One region of the Citrobacter europaeus genome, then DNA from elsewhere that is predicted to be linked to it. Evidence: riboswitches for the same ligand, from Rfam matches in the RefSeq annotation. Region 1 holds a riboswitch; each other region holds the start of a gene.

What was found. A riboswitch is a leader RNA that binds a small molecule or an ion and turns the genes downstream of it on or off. The one in region 1 is predicted to bind cobalamin.
Region 2: linked by a shared signal. The riboswitch ahead of WHR59_RS15135 (ABC transporter substrate-binding protein) and the one ahead of btuB (TonB-dependent vitamin B12 receptor BtuB) in region 1 are both predicted to bind cobalamin.
Region 3: linked by a shared signal. The riboswitch ahead of WHR59_RS08895 (cobyrinate a,c-diamide synthase) and the one ahead of btuB (TonB-dependent vitamin B12 receptor BtuB) in region 1 are both predicted to bind cobalamin.

The regions. Positions count from the first base shown of each region.
Region 1 covers NZ_CP148084.1:4,848,663-4,852,915, reverse strand. The annotation lists gene fabR (HTH-type transcriptional repressor FabR) at 1-484, shown strand, start outside; gene WHR59_RS22720 (YijD family membrane protein) at 500-859, shown strand; gene trmA (tRNA (uridine(54)-C5)-methyltransferase TrmA) at 905-2,005, opposite strand; cobalamin riboswitch at 2,121-2,307, shown strand; gene btuB (TonB-dependent vitamin B12 receptor BtuB) at 2,373-4,211, shown strand; gene murI (glutamate racemase) at 4,156-4,253, shown strand, end outside.
Region 2 covers NZ_CP148084.1:3,184,315-3,188,567, reverse strand. The annotation lists gene WHR59_RS15145 (ABC transporter ATP-binding protein) at 1-170, opposite strand, end outside; gene WHR59_RS15140 (FecCD family ABC transporter permease) at 167-1,234, opposite strand; gene WHR59_RS15135 (ABC transporter substrate-binding protein) at 1,301-2,356, opposite strand; cobalamin riboswitch at 2,578-2,801, opposite strand; gene WHR59_RS15130 (GNAT family N-acetyltransferase) at 3,012-3,551, opposite strand; gene WHR59_RS15125 (LysR family transcriptional regulator) at 3,750-4,253, opposite strand, start outside.
Region 3 covers NZ_CP148084.1:1,949,918-1,954,170, forward strand. The annotation lists gene pduF (propanediol diffusion facilitator PduF) at 1-796, shown strand, start outside; gene pocR (transcriptional regulator PocR) at 998-1,909, shown strand; cobalamin riboswitch at 2,242-2,416, shown strand; gene WHR59_RS08895 (cobyrinate a,c-diamide synthase) at 2,505-3,884, shown strand; gene cbiB (adenosylcobinamide-phosphate synthase CbiB) at 3,881-4,253, shown strand, end outside.

The sequences.
Region 1 (4,253 bases):
CCACTTCCGCGATGTGGATGAACTCGGCCTGACGATGGTGGACGAGAGCGGTCTGATGCTGCGTCAGTTGATGCGCCAGGCGCGTCAGCGTATCGCGAAGGGCGGGAGTGTGATCCGCACCTCGGTCTCAACATTTATGGAGTTCATCGGCAACAATCCCAACGCCTTCCGTTTATTATTGCGCGAGCGGTCTGGTACCTCCGCGGCGTTTCGTGCCGCAGTGGCTCGTGAAATTCAGCACTTCATTGCGGAACTTGCGGACTATCTGGAACTCGAAAACCATATGCCTCGTGCGTTTACTGAAGCGCAAGCCGAAGCCATGGTAACGATTGTGTTCAGCGCCGGGGCAGAAGCACTGGATGTTGGCGCCGAACAGCGTCGACAGCTGGAAGAGCGGCTGGTATTGCAACTGCGGATGATCGCCAAAGGCGCATTTTATTGGTACCGCCGTGAACAAGAGAAGATGACGCACCACTCCGAGTAACGAGAAGGACGAGCAATGAAACAGTCAGGTCAAGATAAAGGTACGCTGCTGCTGGCGCTGGTTGCTGGCTTATCGATTAATGGTACATTTGCGGCGCTGTTTAGCTCCATTGTGCCATTCTCAGTATTCCCGATTATTTCGCTGGTGCTGACGGTTTATTGTCTGCATCAACGCTATCAGAATCGCACCATGCCTGTGGGGCTACCGGGCCTGGCCGCCGCCTGTTTTATTCTCGGCGTTTTGTTGTACAGCACCGTAGTTCGCGCTGAATATCCGGATATTGGTTCTAACTTCTTCCCAGCGGTACTGTCGGTGATTCTGGTGTTCTGGATTGGCTTTAAGGTGCGTAACCGTAAACAGGAAATAGCGGAGTAATAGTTGTAGGCCGGGCAAGCGAAACGCCCCCGGCCAGCACATCACTTACTTTGCGGTCAGTAATACACCGCACTCCATATGGTGCGTGTACGGGAACTGATCGAACAGAGCCAGACGTGAAACATTGTGGGTCTGGCTTAACGTTTCTAGGTTCTTACACAATGTCTCCGGGTTGCAGGAGATGTACAGAATTCGCGGATACGCCTGCACCATTTTCTCCGTTTCGCTGTCCAGACCGCTGCGCGGTGGATCAACGAAAATGGTTTCACACTGGTAACTCTTCAGATCGATCCCCTGCAAACGGTTGAACTCGCGCACCCCGTTCATCGCCTGAGTAAACTCCTCGGCCGCCATGCGGATAATTTGTACATTATCAATATGGTTCGCCGCAATGTTGTACTGTGCAGCAGCCACAGATGGCTTGGCGATTTCAGTGGCCAGCACGCGGTTGAAGTTTTGTGCGAGGGCGAGAGAGAAATTGCCATTGCCGCAGTACAGCTCAAGCAGATCGCCTTTTGACCCCCTGGTGACATCAATCGCCCATTCCAGCATCTGAATATTCATGGCGGCATTCGGCTGGGTGAAGCTGTTCTCAACCTGACGATAGATAATCTCTTTACCCGCAACCGGCAAGCGTTCGTCAATGTAGTCCTGGTCCAGTTCGATTTTGGTTTTAGTTGCCCGGCCAATCAGATGCACGTTCAGGTTTTGCGCCCGCAGCGCATCCCGCAGCGCTTCGGCTTCCTGACGCCATTCATCATCCAGCTTTTTATGGTACAGCATCGATACCACCGCCTGATCGCTCAGGGTTGTGAGGTAATCAATCTGGAACAGTTTGTGGCGCAGGACGCGGTTATTGCGTACCCCTTCGATCATTGCCGTCATCAGCGTGTTGATAAGCTCGCTGGCCGCCGGGAAGCTGTCGACACGAATACGGTTTTTGGTCTGGCTGTCGAACATGATGTGGTACAGGTCATCCCCGTCATGCCACAGACGAAATTCCGCGCGCATACGGTAGTGGCTGACCGGCGAGCGAAACACTTCCGGAGCCTGTGCATAAAATGGCGTCATTAAGCTCTGCAGACGCACTACTTTTTCAGCTAACTGGGCGTCGTACTGTTCTGTCGGAAGGTGTTCGGGGGTCATGATGCGTCCTGAAAAATAAAAGTACGCGGGGATTGTAGGGATTGCTCAACAGATGTCCAGTCATTGATGATTTTCGATATTGTGATACGCAGTCTGGACAGTGGGTTGTAACAAACTGTAGCATCCGTTTTCCGGTCCTGTGAGTTAAAAGGGAATCCAGTGTGAATCTGGAGCTGACGCGCAGCGGTAAGGAAGGTAGGAGATGAGCGCACCTGGTGCAGACACTGCGGCTTGCCGTGGGAAGTCATCATCTCTTTAAGTTGCCTCCAAGCCCGAAGACCTGCCGGCTAACGTCGCATCTGGCTTTCATCATCGCGTACTATCGGTGGGACCTGCGGCATCCTTCTTATATTGTGGATGCTTTACAATGATTAAAAAATCGCTGCTGTGCACGGCACTGTCCATCACGGCATTTTCTGGTTGGGCGCAGGACACTAGCCCAGATACTCTTGTCGTCACTGCCAACCGTTTTCAGCAGCCTCGTAGCGCAGTACTTGCTCCTATCACCGTTGTTACGCGTCAGGATATCGATCGCTGGCAATCCACCTCCGTGAATGATGTGCTTCGTCGCCTGCCCGGCGTCGATATCGCGCAAAGCGGCGGCATGGGACAAAACTCCTCAATTTTTATTCGTGGAACCAATTCCAGCCATGTACTGGTGCTGATTGACGGTGTGCGTCTGAACTTAGCGGGTGTGAGCGGATCTGCCGATCTCAGCCAGTTCCCTGTCTCGCTAGTACAACGTATCGAATACATCCGTGGGCCGCGTTCGGCGGTTTATGGTTCTGATGCGATTGGCGGCGTGGTGAATATCATTACCACGCGCGAAAAGCCGGGGACAGAACTTACGGCCGGTGTGGGGAGCAATGGGTATCAGAATTACGATGTCTCAACCCAACAGCAGCTCGGCGAAAATACGCGCGTCACGCTGATGGGTGATTATGCCTATACCAAAGGTTTTGATGTTGTAGCATACGGCAGCACCGGCTCTCAGGCTCAGCCCGATAAAGACGGTTTTTTAAGTAAGACGCTGTATGGCGCGCTGGAACACAACTTTTCCGATACATGGAGCGGGTTTGTTCGTGGCTATGGTTATGATAATCGTACGAATTACGACGCATATTACTCCCCTGGCTCGCCGCTCCTCGATACCCGAAAACTCTACAGCCAAAGCTGGGATGCCGGACTACGTTTTAATGGCGAGCTTATCCAGTCGCAGCTGGTTTCGAGCTATAGCCATAGCAAAGACTACAACTATGATCCGGATTATGGCCGCTATGACTCCTCGGCCACACTGGATGATATGAAGCAATATAATGTTCAGTGGTCCAACAGTATGGTGCTGGGGCACGGTAACGTAGGCGCAGGCGTCGACTGGCAAAAACAAACCACAACGCCAGGCACCGGGTATGTTACGGACGGTTACGATCAGCGTAATACGGGGCTCTATCTGACCGGGTTGCAGCAACTGGGCGACTTTACCTTTGAAGGCGCGGCGCGTAGCGATGACAACTCCGAGTTTGGACGTCATGGCACATGGCAAACCAGCGCCGGATGGGAGTTTATTGAGGGCTATCGCTTTATTGCGTCCTACGGTACATCTTACAAAGCGCCTAATCTTGGACAACTGCATGGTTATTACGGCAATTCGAACCTGGATCCTGAGCAAAGTAAGCAATGGGAAGGGGCGTTTGAAGGCTTAACGGCGGGCGTGAACTGGCGAGTTTCAGGGTATCGCAACGATATTGATGACATGATCGATTACGACCCGCATACCGAAAAATACTTTAACGAAGGCAAAGTACGCATTAAAGGTGTGGAAGCGACCGCAAACTTTGATACCGGTCCGCTGGCACATACGCTGAGCTACGATTATGTCGATTCGCGCAATGCGATTACGGACAAGCCGCTCGCGCGCCGTTCTAAACAGCAGGTGAAGTACCAGCTTGACTGGCAGGTCTATGATTTTGACTGGGGCCTGACGTATCACTACCTGGGAACGCGTTATGACACGGACTACGTAACCTACCAGCCGGTAAAAATGGGTGGGGTTAGCCTGTGGGATCTTGCCGTGTCATATCCAATCACCTCACAGCTGACAGTTCGTGGTAAAATCGCCAACCTGTTCGATAAAGATTACGAGACAGTTTATGGCTACGCAACTGCAGGACGGGAATACACCTTGTCTGGCAGCTACACCTTCTGATCCACGTCCCACCGTGCTGGTGTTTGATTCCGGTGTCGGTGG
Region 2 (4,253 bases), 1.7 Mb from region 1:
GACGTTTTGCCCGAGCCATTGGGGCCGATGATGCCGACAAACTCGCCAGGCGTTACGCTGAGTGAAATATCATCAACAATCGTCTTACCTTTTACCTTCCAGCGCAGATTACAGGCTTCAATAACGGCTTGTGCAGAGGTAATAAAAGGGTTTACGAGGTTCACCGTCATTTGTTCTGGTTTCCTCTAATCAGAATGATTGAAAACGCAGGGGCGCCAACCAGAGCGGTGATCACGCCTATTGGTAGAACCTGGCCGGGGAGTAACGTGCGGGAAATAACATCAGCGATAATGAGGAAGATCGCGCCGGTAAGCGCACTCACTGGCAGCAGTCGATGATGCTGGTTGCCGACCAGTAGACGAGCGGCATGCGGGATAACCAGACCGACAAAGCCGATCGCACCAACAATGGAGACCATAATTGCCGTCATGCCGGTGACGGCGGCAATCAGTACTGCACGGGTACGTTTTACCGGAATACCCAACGATGCCGCAGACTCAGCGCCAAAGGAGAACGCGTCGAGATGGCGGGCATAACAGAAGCACAGCACGATACCGACCAGAGCGGTTGGAATGGCTAAGACAACATCGGGCCAGCGTACACCGCTCAAATTGCCTAACAACCAGAACATAATACCGCGCGCTTGCTCGGCGTTTGCTGAGCGGGTAATGATAAGCGACGTAATCGCATTGAAAAGCTGTGAGCTGGCGATCCCGGCAAGGATGATTTGGGTTGTTACACCTCCGCCTTGTCTACCGCCAGCAGCCATTGCTAATAGCGCAACGAACATAAATGCTGTCAGCGCACCAATAAAAGCTCCCAATGACATACTGATGATCCCTGCCCCAAGCCCGGTGAGAGCAATCAGCACCGCTCCGGTGGATGCTCCGGCAGAAATCCCCAATAGATAAGGTTCAGCGAGCGCATTGCGTAGCAACGACTGCAGCACTACGCCGGAAACAGCCAGGCAGGCACCGCAGCTGGCGGAGACCAGCGCTCGGGTCAGGCGATAGTTCCAGACGATCCCTGCATCCAGCGCATCGACAGGGTAGTGTGAATCAAAAAGATGATTTGCCAGCGTGCTGAGTACGTGCTGCCAGGGAATAAGCGTTTCGCCGATGGAAATACCCGCCAGCAGTACGCAGCACATTAGCGCACTGACCCAAACGGCATGTCCACCTATTCTCATCGCAAGTTGACCAACGGCACGACGCATCCTGCGTGAATCACTCATGATTATCTGCGTTCCTGAGTAACGGAGATGCGCTATACCGTCCGAGGATATAGCGCAAAACGTAGATTAATGAGCAGCCTGCGGATGCGCTAAGCCATATTCAACAAGGGCATCCGCCAGTTTTTCCACCCCATCAATAGTTCTGATCCCGGCATTCATTGTCTGTACGTCAATGACCGGCAGATGGTTTTCCTTGACGGCAGGAACCAGTTTGGTGACAGGGTCGGACTTGAGGTATTCCATCTTGACCTTCCAGTCATCTGCCGGGAAACGCCGACGGCTCATCTCTCCGAGCACAATGACCGAAGGATTAGCTTTAGCGATGGTTTCCCAGCCCACTGTTGGCCATTCTTCGGCAGAATCAATCACATTCTTCACACCCAGCGTTTGGGCTATCCATGCAGCTGGGCCAAACTTCCCGGCAACGTAAGGATCGAGCTGCAAATCGGCGCTTGAGAACCAGAACACCGCGGAAACATTCTTATCCATTCCGGTAATTTTATTTTTCGCTGCGGCTTCACGTGCTTTAAGGCTGGCAATCAACGCTTCGCCTTTATCCTGAACATCGAAGATTTTCGCCAAATCGGCGACTTCCTGATACACCATGGCAATATCAAACATACCCTTACGGACACCATCACCACCATCTTCGTTATCTTTCGCACAGTCAGCCGGCGCGGTATAAACGGGAACCTTCAGTTCACTAAACTGTTCATAAGAGGCAACCGTGCCTGCTGGGCCGATTTGCCATTCAAACTGGCTGGCGACCAGATCCGGTTTTTTAGCCACAATCCCTTCAAAGCTGGGAATATTTTGCGCAATAACGGCAACTTTTTCATTAGCTGTTTTATAAGTATCCAGTACCGGGCCAAACCACAGTGAAGTGCCCACGACGCGATCGGCCAGCCCTAATGAATAAAGAATCTCGGTACTATTCTGTCCCACCGTTGCCACGCGCGTTGGTGCCTGGTTGAAGGTAATATCGCGGCCACAGTTTTTAATCGTCAGAGGATATTCGGTTTTTGCCGCGGCAGAAAAACCGGAAGTAAGCAGCAGAGCAGTCGTGCCCAAAATAGCCAGAAGCGTTTTTTTAGAGGAGTAAAAGGTAGAATTAGCGTGCATTATCATCGTCCCGTTGATGCCAGAATCTGAAGATCTGGTCATGGCTCATTTCATTCCATATATCGGGAGGAGACATGAAGATAGATGACATTCAATCGTGAAATTTAAGAATGAAGATATGCAAAAAATGCAAATAAGCGTTACTTAGCCGAAATCTTATTCATAAATACACTACTGCATTTGTCAAATAATTCATCCCATGGACCATCCCGTCCACTCAATGGTATACACCTTTGACAGCAGGTCTCCTGACTCACGGTAACCAGAATATCAGCCTTCCCATAAAGATAAACTTTACAGTGACCTGTGGCTTATTAACCACACAAGGATATTCTGCATCCGCCTACAGTTGCGGGGGCAGTTATGGAATTGAATTAAATAATTCTTACCATATTCCTATTCATATACAAAAATGTAATGAAATGCTGTCGAAAGCGACTCTAACGGCAATTGTTAACAAGGTCAACCATAGGGGGTAAGAGGCAAAAGAGAGTGGGAAACTAAAAATAATCAATAAATACAAATGGTTGTGTGTTTGTTTCTTTGCGTGATGCTGTAAATGAAAATAACAACGGGAAGCTAAATGATAATTGGTTGATGTTGATCAAATTACGAACATAATTCAATCTCCGCGTATGAAACATATTGATCACCATCAAAAATGCTGCGTATTAGCAGTTGAATCTTTTTTTTGTGAACTCTCCATGTGTACCAACTGCCATTCATCCTGCATATCCATAATCACGTTAAAATTGTTACGCAACCAGAAATGATAACCGCCGGGTAAAAAATGATGTGTGTGAAGATACAAAACTTTATATTGATGTTGCTGACAAAATACCTCAGCTAAGGAAAACAATTGACTGCCGATCCCCTGTCTGCGATAGCGTTCATCCACGTAGCAACGACAAATTTCCGCTGTTTCAGACAAGTTATAGCGTCCGCGCAGTTCAGCAATCCGATCATTATATTGACATACCGCCAGTGTAGCGATTAATTCTTGTTTTTCGCTCCATGCGCAAAGTAATGAATTCCTTTCCTGTAACAGATACTGTCGTTCGAGATCAAAGAGATCTTCTTCGCCAGAAGGCATGGATCTACCAGCATTGAAGAACAGATTAAGATGTTCAATAAGGAACGACTGAACAGCAGGAATATCGGCGTGAGTCATCTCACTAAACCTAAATGGGATCATGGCATGCATAACTCAATCTTAGAATGGAAAACGATAATAACAATAAGACTACTTTAAAAACAATATTGAGCGACCTGAGACAGACATGCAATTGTCAATGTTGCTATTCTGCCCACAGATTATAAATGGGAAAAATTGAGTTCAGGCAGGAATACTTCCTACCATTCTGCACAATGAAGACCACGCCAAGGCGTACGCTTAAATTTTCAGCGTCTCAATGACCATTCGCAGGGCAGGGGAGACATTGCGATGAGGATAATAAAGAAATAATCCTTCCATTCGCAGGCTGTAACGCTGCAACACCCTGATAAGGTTACCGTGTTCTAAATCATCCGCGACCAGTTCGACAGGGACATAGGCCAGCCCAAGACCCAGCCGGGCGGCTTCTGCTTCCATATAGCTGTCGGATAAAGCCCATTGCCCTTCAGGCTGATGGGTGATTTTTTTATCATTCTGAATGAGTTCCCACTGATATACGCTGCCATCGGCAAACTGATAGGCGATGCAGGGATGCGCCTTTAAATCCGCCGGGGTTTGTGGAAAACCGAAGCGGTGAAAATGTTCAGGCGTACCCACAACCGCCATCTCCATATCCGGCGTAATGCGCACCGCGACCATGCCCTGGCCGACTTCAGGCCCCAGACGAACGCCGGCATCGAATCTTTCCTCGATGATATCGACGAACCTGCTCTCATTCATCAG
Region 3 (4,253 bases), 2.2 Mb from region 1:
AAAAGCACAATGCATTGCTGAGTTTTTGGGTACCGGGCTGTTTTTATTTTTTGGTATTGGATGCCTGAGTGCCCTGAAAGTCGCGGGTGCCAGCCTGGGATTGTGGGAAATCTGCATCATATGGGGACTGGGGATCTCGCTTGCAGTCTATCTGACTGCCGGGATATCTGGCGCGCATCTCAACCCTGCTATCACTATTGCTCTGTGGCTGTTTGCCTGTTTTCCGGGGCGTAAAGTTTTACCTTACTCCGTGGCACAGGTTGCGGGTGCCTTCGGTGGCGCACTGCTGGGTTATTTGCTCTACGGCAGTCTGTTTACCGAGTATGAATCGGCCCACCAGATGGTGCGCGGTAGTCTGGAAAGCCTGCAACTTGCCAGCATTTTTAGTACATATCCTGCAGCGGCGCTCAGCGTATGGCAGGCCGCGTTAGTCGAAGTGGTGATTACCTCCATTCTTATGGGAATGATCATGGCGCTGACTGATGATGGTAACGGTGTTCCTAAAGGTCCGTTGGCGCCATTGCTGATTGGTATTCTGGTCGCTGTTATCGGCGCATCCACCGGTCCGCTTACCGGATTTGCAATGAATCCGGCGCGTGATTTTGGTCCTAAATTGTTTGCCTGGATGGCCGGATGGGGAGATGTTGCGATGACAGGTGGACGTGATATTCCTTATTTTATCGTGCCGATTGTCGCCCCTATCATCGGTGCTTGCGCGGGCGCAGCAATTTATCGTTATTTTATTGGCAAAAATTTACCGTGTAATACGTGTAAGCTGGAGGAAAATGAGAGCTAGCTTCACAGAAGAAGTTTATTTTTGAAAGGTAAAAACTGTTTTCGTGATCCGGTTTCCTGAACCGCTGAAAAAGTCTCCCAACAATGGGAGACTTTTGTTATGTTCAATGATGACTTTCATCATTGCTCAGGATGGCAGGATGAAAATGAATGTGAATAATATGTTTTGTTTATAACAATAAATTAACTGAGAGGTTTTATCATGATTTCTGCGAGTGCCCTGAACTCAGAACTCATTAATAAAATCGCACAGGATTTTGCGCAGGCCACCAGTCTGGCCGTTGTGGTTGTCAATATTCACGGTGATGAAATTTCTGAGCTTTTTAATTTCACCCCATTTTGCCAGTTGATGCGCCAGCATCCGCAGCACAGTACCCGCTGTCGTATGAGCGATCGCTGTGGGGGACTGGAAGCTTCGAAATCCGATCAACCCTGCATCTATCGCTGTCACGCCGGGCTTACCGATTTCTCAATTCCGCTGGTCATTGCGGGACACCTGGTAGGGTTTGTGCTTTGTGGACAAGTCCGCTTAAGTAATGATGTCGGTCTGGTTGATATACTGAATGTAGATGATCGCTGGCAAGCGGATCCCGAGCTGGTCAGTGAATTTCGTAATGTACCGGAGATGGACTATTCGCGAGTCATCGCTTCTGCGGATCTTCTCAAACTCATTGTAGAAAATTGTCTTAAGAAACAACTTAATTTTGTTGTTATCAAGGATAATCCGCAGCAGTCAGAGCCGGTTCGTGCGAACCGCAGTACCAACCCTCACGACAGTAAAATGAAAAAAGCTCTGCGCTATATTGATGCGCATTTATCAGACGAATTGCGTCTGGAGGATGTTGCCTCTCATGTTTTCCTGAGTCCTTACTATTTCAGTAAATTGTTCAAAAAATATCAGGGTATCGGTTTTAACGCATGGGTAAACCAGCAGAGAATGGCCAGTGCCAAAGAGTTGCTTTGTCACAGTGACTGGAGTATTGCCAGCATTGCGCGTAATTTGGGCTTCTCGCAAACCAGTTATTTTTGCAAGGTTTTCCGTCAAACGTATCAGGTTACGCCGCAGGCATTTCGCCAGCAAATTAATGTCATTTCACGTAGTGAATCCGCCTAAATAGCAATATTTTGCTATTGCCGATTTTTGATATAGGGCGCTATGTCAGTCATTATAAAATGAAAAGTAACGACACCAGTCAATAAATTGTCATAGCGCAACAAATTAATGGTATCAGAGGGATAAACTGCACCAGTTTTTATTTTTGTGATGAGATACAGTGTCTGTGTGAATGACTTTCTTTATTCTTTACTGACGCTTTCATTCAAAGTTTGAACATATGAATAAGTGGGTTTAGGCCAGATAATTGGCTGAATGAACCCGGAAAGATATTAAATTGAATTATTGTCATGAGGTTGTGAATTTACCTCATAACAGAGAGCTTAATTAACCAGGCTCTTGAACTGATAGGTTTGCCACATTTGTGGTAGGGAAGGGGGTGAGAATCCCCCGCAGCCCCCGCTGCTGTGATGCTGACGACCCCGTATGGACCACTGATCGCAAGATTGGGAAGGACGGGTGAGGATGACGCTAAGCCAGAAGACCTGCCTGTCAGTGACTACCAACAACTTCGGTGGGAAGTGGGTGGTTCAGATGCATACAGTCGAGAGACTGGGTATCTCTACACCCCTACCACCCTGAACAGGATCAGGGTATGGCGGCCAATTTTCACGCATTTGTTCTTGCAGGTACCGGAAGCGGCTGTGGTAAAACCACGGTGACGCTGGGCTTGTTGAGCTTGTTGAAAAAACGCGGTTTACGCGTCCAGCCTTGCAAAGTGGGTCCTGATTACCTTGATACCGGCTGGCATACAGCGGTATGCGGTACTGCTTCGCGCAATCTTGATAGCTTCATGCTTCCCGTCCCCACGTTGAACGCTCTATTCTGCGAGCAAATGCAACAAGCGGAAATCGCGGTGATTGAAGGTGTTATGGGGCTGTATGACGGTTATGGCACCGACCCAAATTACTGCAGCACCGCCGCGATGGCCAAACAGTTAGGCTGCCCGGTTATCTTACTGGTTGATGGCAAAGCCGTTTCCACCTCGATCGCCGCGACGGTAATGGGATTTCAACATTTTGATCCAACCCTGAACATCGCCGGCGTCATTGTTAACCGGGTCAACAGCGAATCGCATTACCAGCTCCTGAAAGTGGCGATTGAGCGTTACTGCGATGTCCCCGTATTGGGTTATGTTCCCCGAATGGAAGGCGTTGCGCTTCCTGAACGGCATCTGGGTTTGGTTACCGCACGCGAGTCGGTTATTAACCAGCAGCCGTGGCAGGAGTTTGCCGCGACGCTGGAGCAAACTCTTGATATCGATGCGCTGCTGAAATTAAGCCAGTTAACCAACCTTCCCACTGGTGAATGGCCAGCGCTGCCTGCCGCAGACGCCGGAGCAGGGCTAACGCTTGCCATCGCCGATGACGAAGCGTTCAACTTCTACTACCCGGATAACATCACGCTCCTTGCGCGCGCAGGGCTTAAGATTGTTCGTTTTAGCCCGTTGCACGACACCAGCTTACCCGATTGTCAGATGGTCTGGTTAGGTGGCGGATATCCTGAGTTACATGCTGCGACGCTGGCTCGCAATGTTTCGATGCTTAGCCAACTGCGGGCAGCGCATCAGCGGGGTGTCGCGATTTATGCCGAGTGCGGGGGATTGATGTATCTCGGCAGTTCGCTGGAGGATAGCCACGGCGATACCTGGCTGATGGCGGATATCATTCCCGGTCACAGCAAAATGGGGAAACGTCTGACCCGATTTGGCTACTGTGAAGCGCAGGCCACACAGCAAACATTGTTAGCCGCAGAAGGCGAAGTGCTGCGCGGACATGAATTCCACTACTCCGATTTTACCCCTGAAATGCCAGCGGTGATGAACTGTCGCAAAGTGCGCGATGGCAAAACGCTGCAAGCCTGGTCTGGCGGCTGGCAGGTCGGAAACACCTTCGCCAGCTATCTACACGTTCATTTTGCTCAACGTCCGCAGATGCTCAACCATTGGCTGGCAGCCGCGAGGAGTGCGCTATGACGATCCTCGCGTGGTGTGTTGCCTGGCTGCTTGATTATATCATCGGCGATCCGCAGAACTGGCCACATCCGGTGCGCTGGATTGGCAATCTGGTTTCTGCGGTGCAGCGAGTTGTTCGGCGTTACTGCCATAGCGACCGCGCGCTACGTATCGGCGGCGCGGTGATGTGGATTGTGGTGGTCGGTCTGACCTGGATAGTGTCCTGGGGAGTGCTGGCGCTGGCGCAATCTATTCATCCCTGGCTTGGTTGGGTGGTGGAGGTTTGGATGATCTTTACCGTGCTGGCCGGGCGCTGTCTGGCAAACGCGGCGCAGGATGTCGAACGTCCGCTACGTGCCGGTAATCTTGCCGCAAGTCGTGAAAAATTGT